DNA from 2 places in the Nocardia sp. CA-290969 genome. Region 2 is predicted to be linked to the other one. Evidence: predicted binding sites of a transcription regulator. Region 2 holds the regulator's gene; the other holds the start of a gene.
The links. Region 2 encodes LexA, which represses DNA repair genes until DNA is damaged. Its sites were predicted from a motif close to CGAACANNTGTTCG; they were not measured.
Positions count from the first base shown of each region.

Region 1: a site for LexA is predicted at 2,003-2,016, ahead of cofD (2-phospho-L-lactate transferase). Genes of this name have one in related genera too.

Region 1 is NZ_JBNJNJ010000001.1:324,547-327,959, reverse strand. It holds gene ACQEVO_RS01600 (coenzyme F420-0:L-glutamate ligase) at 1-798, opposite strand, end outside; gene cofD (2-phospho-L-lactate transferase) at 795-1,772, opposite strand; gene ACQEVO_RS01590 (WhiB family transcriptional regulator) at 2,306-2,539, shown strand; gene ACQEVO_RS01585 (metallopeptidase family protein) at 2,624-3,103, shown strand.
Region 2 is NZ_JBNJNJ010000001.1:1,221,696-1,225,108, reverse strand. It holds gene lexA (transcriptional repressor LexA) at 843-1,559, shown strand; gene ACQEVO_RS05805 (histone deacetylase) at 1,635-2,381, shown strand; gene ACQEVO_RS05800 (helix-turn-helix domain-containing protein) at 2,557-3,413, opposite strand, start outside.

The DNA.
Region 1 (3,413 bases), 900 kb from region 2:
ACGCCGCAGCAGTACCGCCTCCCGGCGACCCTTCTGCAACGCCTCGGCGGTACCGAGCCAGAACAGATCGTCGGTCCCCGCGCGCACCAGATCGGTTGCGGTGGAACCGTTGTCGGTGAGCGACAGACCGCGCACCACCGCCACCGGCACCCCGCCCAGTTTGCCCTTCACCAGGTCGGCGGCGGCGGCCAGTTCGTCGGCGATCGCGACCTGGGTGACCTGCAGTTCGTTGCCCTGCCCGTCCACCGCGCCCGAATAGTCGTGCAGCACCCGCAATCCCGCGGACCCGATCGCGACATCGGTCTGGCCGTTACGCCAGGCACGGCCCATCGTGTCGGTCACCACTACGCCCACATTCACCCCCAGCCGCGTCGCCAGCGCCGAGCGCAGGGCTTTGGCGCTGCCGTCGGGATCGGCGGGCAGCAGGACGAGTTCGTCGCGTTCGACATTGGAGCCGTCCACGCCGGATGCCGCCTGCACGATGCCGAGCCGGTTCTCGGTGATCAGCGTGCGGCCGCGGCGGGCCACGATGCGCACCGATTCCTGTTCCACCAGGTGCCGCCGTGCCGCGTCGCGCTGCTCCGGATCGGTGGGCGCGGCCACGATCCGGCCCTCGGCCTTCGCGACGATCTTGCTGGTGACCACCAGGATGTCGCCGTCGGCCAGCCACGGGGCGCAGTCGGCGATATGTTCGGCGAGGTCGTCGCCGGGCCGGAATTCCGGTAATCCGGTGATCGGCAGAATACGTAATTCCGCGGCGGCGTGATCGGCAATTACCTCGGCAAACGACTCGGTCACGGTTTCACTCCCGCCAGTTCCAGGGCGGCCCGCACCATTTCGGCGGTGGTCGGCGGGTCCGTCATCAACAGGGGAACACTGCGCACCTCGACGCCGGACACCTCGGCGGTATCGGTCGTATGGATCAGCCAGCCGTCGAGAATGCCGGTGGCGGAACGGGATCCGTAGTGGCGGCCGACCGCTTCCGCGGTGGTCTCCACACCGATCACCGACAGGCATTCGTCGGCCATCCCGCGCAGCGGCTTGCCGTCGATCACCGGCGAGACCCCGATCACCGGCGCCGCGGTGGTACGCAACGCCCCGCGAATTCCAGGCACCGCCAAGATCGCTCCCACACTCACCACCGGATTCGAGGGGGCCAGTAATACGACATCTGCATCGCCTATGAGTTCGATCACATTCGGTGCAGGTTTGGCCTCATCCGCCCCGATTGTGGCGAATCCATGAGTTCGAACGTCGGCCCGGTACCGAACCCACCACTCCTGAAAATGGATCGCGCGGCGTTCGCTGGGGCTCTCCGGATCGCTGATAACAACATGCGTTTCGCAGCGATCGTCGGTTGCCGGGATGAGTTCGACGCCCGGTTGCCACCGTTTGCACAGCGCCTCGGTGACCGCCGAGAGTGGATAGCCGGCGCGCAACATTTCGGTACGAACGAGATGTGTGGCGATATCCCGATCCCCCAGCCCGAACCAGTCCGGCTGGGCGTGATATTTCGCCAACTCCTCCTTGGCGTGCCAGGTTTCTGCCGGCCGGCCCCAGCCGCGCTCCGGATCTATTCCACCACCCAGCGTATACATGCAGGTATCGAGGTCGGGGCAGATTCTCAGGCCGTGCATCCACACGTCATCGCCCACATTGACGATGGCCGAAACCTTCGCTTCGGGCAGCAGCTCCCGCACACCCAGCAGGAACCGCGCGCCACCGACTCCGCCGACCAGGACGACGATACGGGGGCCATTGGCGGGCCCGATGTCCGCTTGTTCTGAAGTCACATCTGTACACCCTATGCCGCGCGATAAATAGTGCGTCTTCCGCTATATTTGCCGCTCATTTGCTATTCGGGTCACAAGATCGACTCGGAATGCCGCGCGGGATAGTAACGGAATAGTGACGGTGGCTTGACCATCACACCCGGCGGCGTGTCTAATCACAGACATGTCATTCCGGACCGCGCGGGAAGTGCAAGGCGCGAACGGAAATTCGAACAGGTGTTCGAATTCGAATGACGGGCTCGGGGAAGTCCGCGAGACAACATCGCGGAGTTAGGCCGTCGATATGCGTGTGGATCGACGGAACGAATTCATTCTGCGCTAACACACAGTGAGGAGGCGGAGCGATGGCCGAAGAACTGGCCCCGGCCGGCATTCCGGTGGGTGTATCGCGAACCGATTCCACAGCAGGCGCAGCACGAGGCGTCGCTGCTGACAACGGCTGGACCGATCGCGATCGGAGTGAGCGAGAATCGACACCCCGGCTCAGCCTGATCGTGACCGGTTTCGACGAGATGTTCGACTCCATCGAAGAACAGTGGCAGGAACGCGCACTCTGCGCGGAAACCGATCCAGAGGCCTTCTTCCCGGAGAAGGGCGGCTCCACCCGCGAGGCCAAACGCATCTGCATGGGATGTGAGGTCCGCGACGAATGCCTGGAATACGCGCTCGCACACGATGAGCGGTTCGGAATCTGGGGCGGCCTGTCGGAGCGGGAGCGCCGGCGCCTCAAGCGCGGTATCGGCTGACGAGACCGCTCGCGTCGGTGCGCCCCGGAGCAGGTAGCCGGGGCGGGCCGTCGCGATCGGCGCTCGGTGACTAACGTTCGAGTCATGGCCCGATCCCGCAACCGCAGACCCCCGACCGCAAGGTCGGTCAGCCGCCGAGGGCGCGGCGTGCGCGGACCCATGCTGCCCCCCACCGTCCCCGCGTGGCGCACCCGCGGCCAGAAATTCGACCGCCTCGTCCTGGAGGCGTTCGCCCCGCTGGACACCCGCTGGCACGACCGCCTCACCAAACTGGATATCGCCGTCGACGATGTCCCGAAAATCCGTCCGCTGCACCCGGATTCGGTCACCTGGCCGGACGAGGTGGTGGCCGACGGCCCGGTCCCGCTGTCCCGGCTGATACCGGCCGGGGTCGACCGGCACGGCACCCCCATCCGCGCGCGGGTCGTCCTGTTCCGCAAACCCCTGGAACTGCGTGCCGGCGACCCCGAAGACCTCGTGGACCTGTTGCGCGAAGTCCTCGTCCAGCAGATCGCGACCTACCTCGGCGTCGACCCGGACGTAATAGACCCCGAACCGGAATAGCCGGGTTCCACCCACCGCCCGCCTCTGGCCTCCGTCGACCGCTGCGGACAGCCATACATTCTCCGGCCGATCCCGCACGCTCGAATCCATCCGATCCCCAGCCGCTCACGACTGTGCAGCCCGACCCCTCGCCGTTCCCCCGCCGAACCTCCGCAACCCCCTCCCCCGAACCGCCGAGCCCCGCTGTCGGAGCCGGCCCGATTCTCCGGTCCTCCTTCGAAGTCGGGGCCCGCCCTTGGTCTGAAGCGGGAAAGCGAAGCGGAGGAGCAGCGGAGTGAGGACCGGGGGTTGATAGGGCCCGGCCCGTCGA
Region 2 (3,413 bases):
CTCACCCCGGGACCGCGCCTGGACCCGGCCACGAGCTACCGGATCCCGGATCCCGCGCCGGCGGCCGGCGGCACCGCCACGGCCGGTATTCCGGCCGGAACGGGGGCAGGTTGGGGTTCGGGTGCCCGCAGATGCGCGAGGGCGAGGAAACCGGTCACGACGGCGGCCGTGATCACTGCCGTAAGGGCCGTCGCCGCGAAACCGGCGCGGGCGCGCTGGACGAGCTCGTCCGGAACAGGCGCGACCGCAGGGCCCCGGCGAGCCGGGGACCGCACGGGTTCCACGCGGGCAGCGGCGCGACGACGGCCTGGTGCGCCCGCCTGCGTGCCGGAACGCGATCCCACTACCGCACGACCGCCGGACCCCGCCGCCGGCCGTGCCATCCCGGTACAGGGCCGGGCGGCACGGCCGGCGACCGGCATCGGTGACCCGCCACCATCCGGATGCCCCGTTCCGGTCTCCCCCGGCGGGATCGGAACGAGTGCCGGACGTGCGGTGGCGTCTTCCCACGCACCGGTGCCGGTCACGCTGATCGCAGTGTTCATCGGATGGACCTCCGTGCTGGTCGCTTCGCGGAACCTCGGCTGGATTCGATCAAATGTTCGACGAACTGATGTTCGAATTTCTACCATGCGAAGGAGCCGTTGTCAGTAGCAACGCCGGACATACCTCGAACAGATGTTTGATAGATCGCAACGCTCGGACTAGATTCACTGCCACGGTATGAACTTCGGGCACCTCCGGCGCGGAGCCACCACCAGGAGTGGTCCGCCGGACGCGAAGACCGACGAGAAAGGGCGGTTGTGGTGAGCCAATCAGACGACACGGGTGACGGAGCCGATATCGGTGCCGGCCCCGAACCGGTGGCGACCGGGGCGGATCTCACCGTGCGTCAGCGCAAGGTGCTCGACGTGATCCGATCCTCGGTGAGCATGCGCGGCTATCCGCCCAGCATCCGCGAGATCGGCGACGCCGTGGGGCTGAACTCGACCTCGTCGGTCGCCCACCAGCTGCGCACACTGGAGCGCAAAGGCTATCTGCGCCGCGACCCCAACCGCCCCCGCGCCGTGGACGTCCGCGGAATGGACGAGGCCGTGCGTTCGGTGACGACCCTGGCTCCTGCCGACGGCGCGGTCGCCGCCGACACCGTCGCACGCGCCGAGGACGGCGGCACAGACCAGCCCGTCCCCACCTACGTCCCGGTGCTGGGTCGCATCGCCGCCGGTGGCCCGATCCTGGCCGAACAGGCCGTGGAGGATGTGTTCCCGCTCCCGCGTGAACTGGTCGGCGACGGATCGCTGTTCCTGCTGAAGGTCGTCGGTGAATCCATGGTCGACGCCGCCATCTGCGACGGTGACTGGGTGGTGGTCCGGCAGCAGAACGTGGCCGACAACGGCGATATCGTCGCGGCCATGCTCGACGGCGAGGCCACCGTCAAAACTTTCAAGCGCAGCGGTAAGGATGTCTGGCTGATGCCGCACAACCCGCTGTTCGAGCCGATCCCGGGTAACGACGCCCGGATCCTGGGCAAGGTCGTGACGGTGATCCGCAAGATCTGAGCGGACCGGCGTGGCACGGTGCGCGGGTGTACACGGCGCTCACCGCGGGATACCGGAGCGAGGTGGTGAGAACCGTTGAGCAGGCAGACCGTTGTCGTCGCGAGGCCACGCACCGATGCCGATCTCGCGGCCACACCCGGCCTGGTGTGGTACGCGGCCTACGGGTCGAATGCGAATCCGGACCGGCTGGGCTGCTATCTGTCCGGTGATGTTCCCGATGGCGCCGTCGGCGCACCGGTCACCACGCCTGCGAGCGAGTCCGTCTCCGGCCGGTCGCCGCTGCGCGGCTGCCGGGACCGGACTCCGCCCGCGCGGTCGATCGGCATGGTCCTGCCCGGGTTGCTCTATTTCGCGACCCGCTCGGCGATCTGGTCCGGCGGGCGCGCCTTCTACGATCCGGCGACGCCCGCCGAAACTCCGGCGCACGCATATCTGCTCACCCGGGGCCAGTTCAGTGATATCGCCGCGCAGGAGATGTACCGCCCCGCGGGTACCGACCTCGATCTGACCGAGGTCCTGCGGACCGGCCGCGCCCACCTCGGCCCCGGTCGTTACGAAACCCTGGTGTGTCCCGGCTCTTTTCAGGGCGTACCCATCGTTACCTGCACAGCCGGCCGCAGGTGGCGCGACCTGCCCGGTAACCCGCCCGCACCGGCGTATCTCCGCCGGATCGGCATCGGACTGCGCGCGGCGCATCGCTGGTCGGTCACCGAGACCGCCGGCTACCTGGCCAGCCGCCCGGGCGCGGCGGGACAGTGGACCCCGGAAGCTGTTGCCGGGCTCCTTTCGGACGCAGATCCACCGACGCCGCCGGCGCGCTGAGCGGTGATACCGGCGAAGCCTCCTGACACAGCCCCGCCGACGGGTCGGCCTACCGCGACCCGCGCCTGACCGGACACCTCGGCGCGGGCCGCGCCGGAGCGGCCGGTCCCCGTGGGCAACAGTCCGGACAGCAGCGCATCCCGGTGGCGCCGAACGCGCGCAGATTCAATGATCCTCAGCGATGCGCTCGGCGACCCGCTGTCCGGGTGGTTTCGGTATCCCGCGGGCCGCCCCATTCGAACGCCGCCGAAACCGCACGGGCTCCCGCCCGGATGAGCCGGGCATAACGTGCCCGGTCGGCCGGTCCCACCTCCGCGCGCAGCGGACCCAACTGCACTTCGTAGGGCGTTTCCGCGCCCCGGTACACCGGTGCGGAGATGTAGCTCACCGGAAGCGCGTGCGGCGCTTCGAGATCCGCCGCGGTGTAGGCGCGTGCGGTCAGCCGGGCGAGCTGACGCAAGAGTTTCGCGCGCAGCGCCGGCTGCAGGAGTTCGGCACCGAGCGCGCCGAGGAGTTCGGTGAGCACGTCGACCAGTCCGGCGTCGTCGTCCTCGGGCCGGAACATGGCGAATCCGTACGCGGTAACGAAATCCAGCAGCTCGCGGGCTCCGGCCTGGTTCCTCGCCGAGCCGAGCCAGCGGTCACGTTCGGCGGCCGGCCGCCACGGCATCACCGCGGCACCGGCCGGATACGCCAGCGGGATCGACTGTCCCACCGACAATCCGGGCACGACCGGCGCGTTGGCGTACTGTTTGGCGACGAGGGTGAGTCGGTCGCCGGCGATCCGGCTCAGCGTCGCCCCACATCCGGCCGCCTCCGCCAGGGCCGCCAGTTCCGCACCCACGGCCGCGTCGGTACCCGGGGTTTCCGCGGTGGTGAGCCGCGTCAAGGCCGGCCCCAGCCGGTAGGCGCGGCTCGCGTCGCGCACGACCCACTGCGCCACGGACAGTTCGGCGAGTACGGCGGTCACCGTGGCGCGGGCCAGTGACAGCGCGTCGGCGATCTCGGACACCGTACGCGCCCGGGGCGATT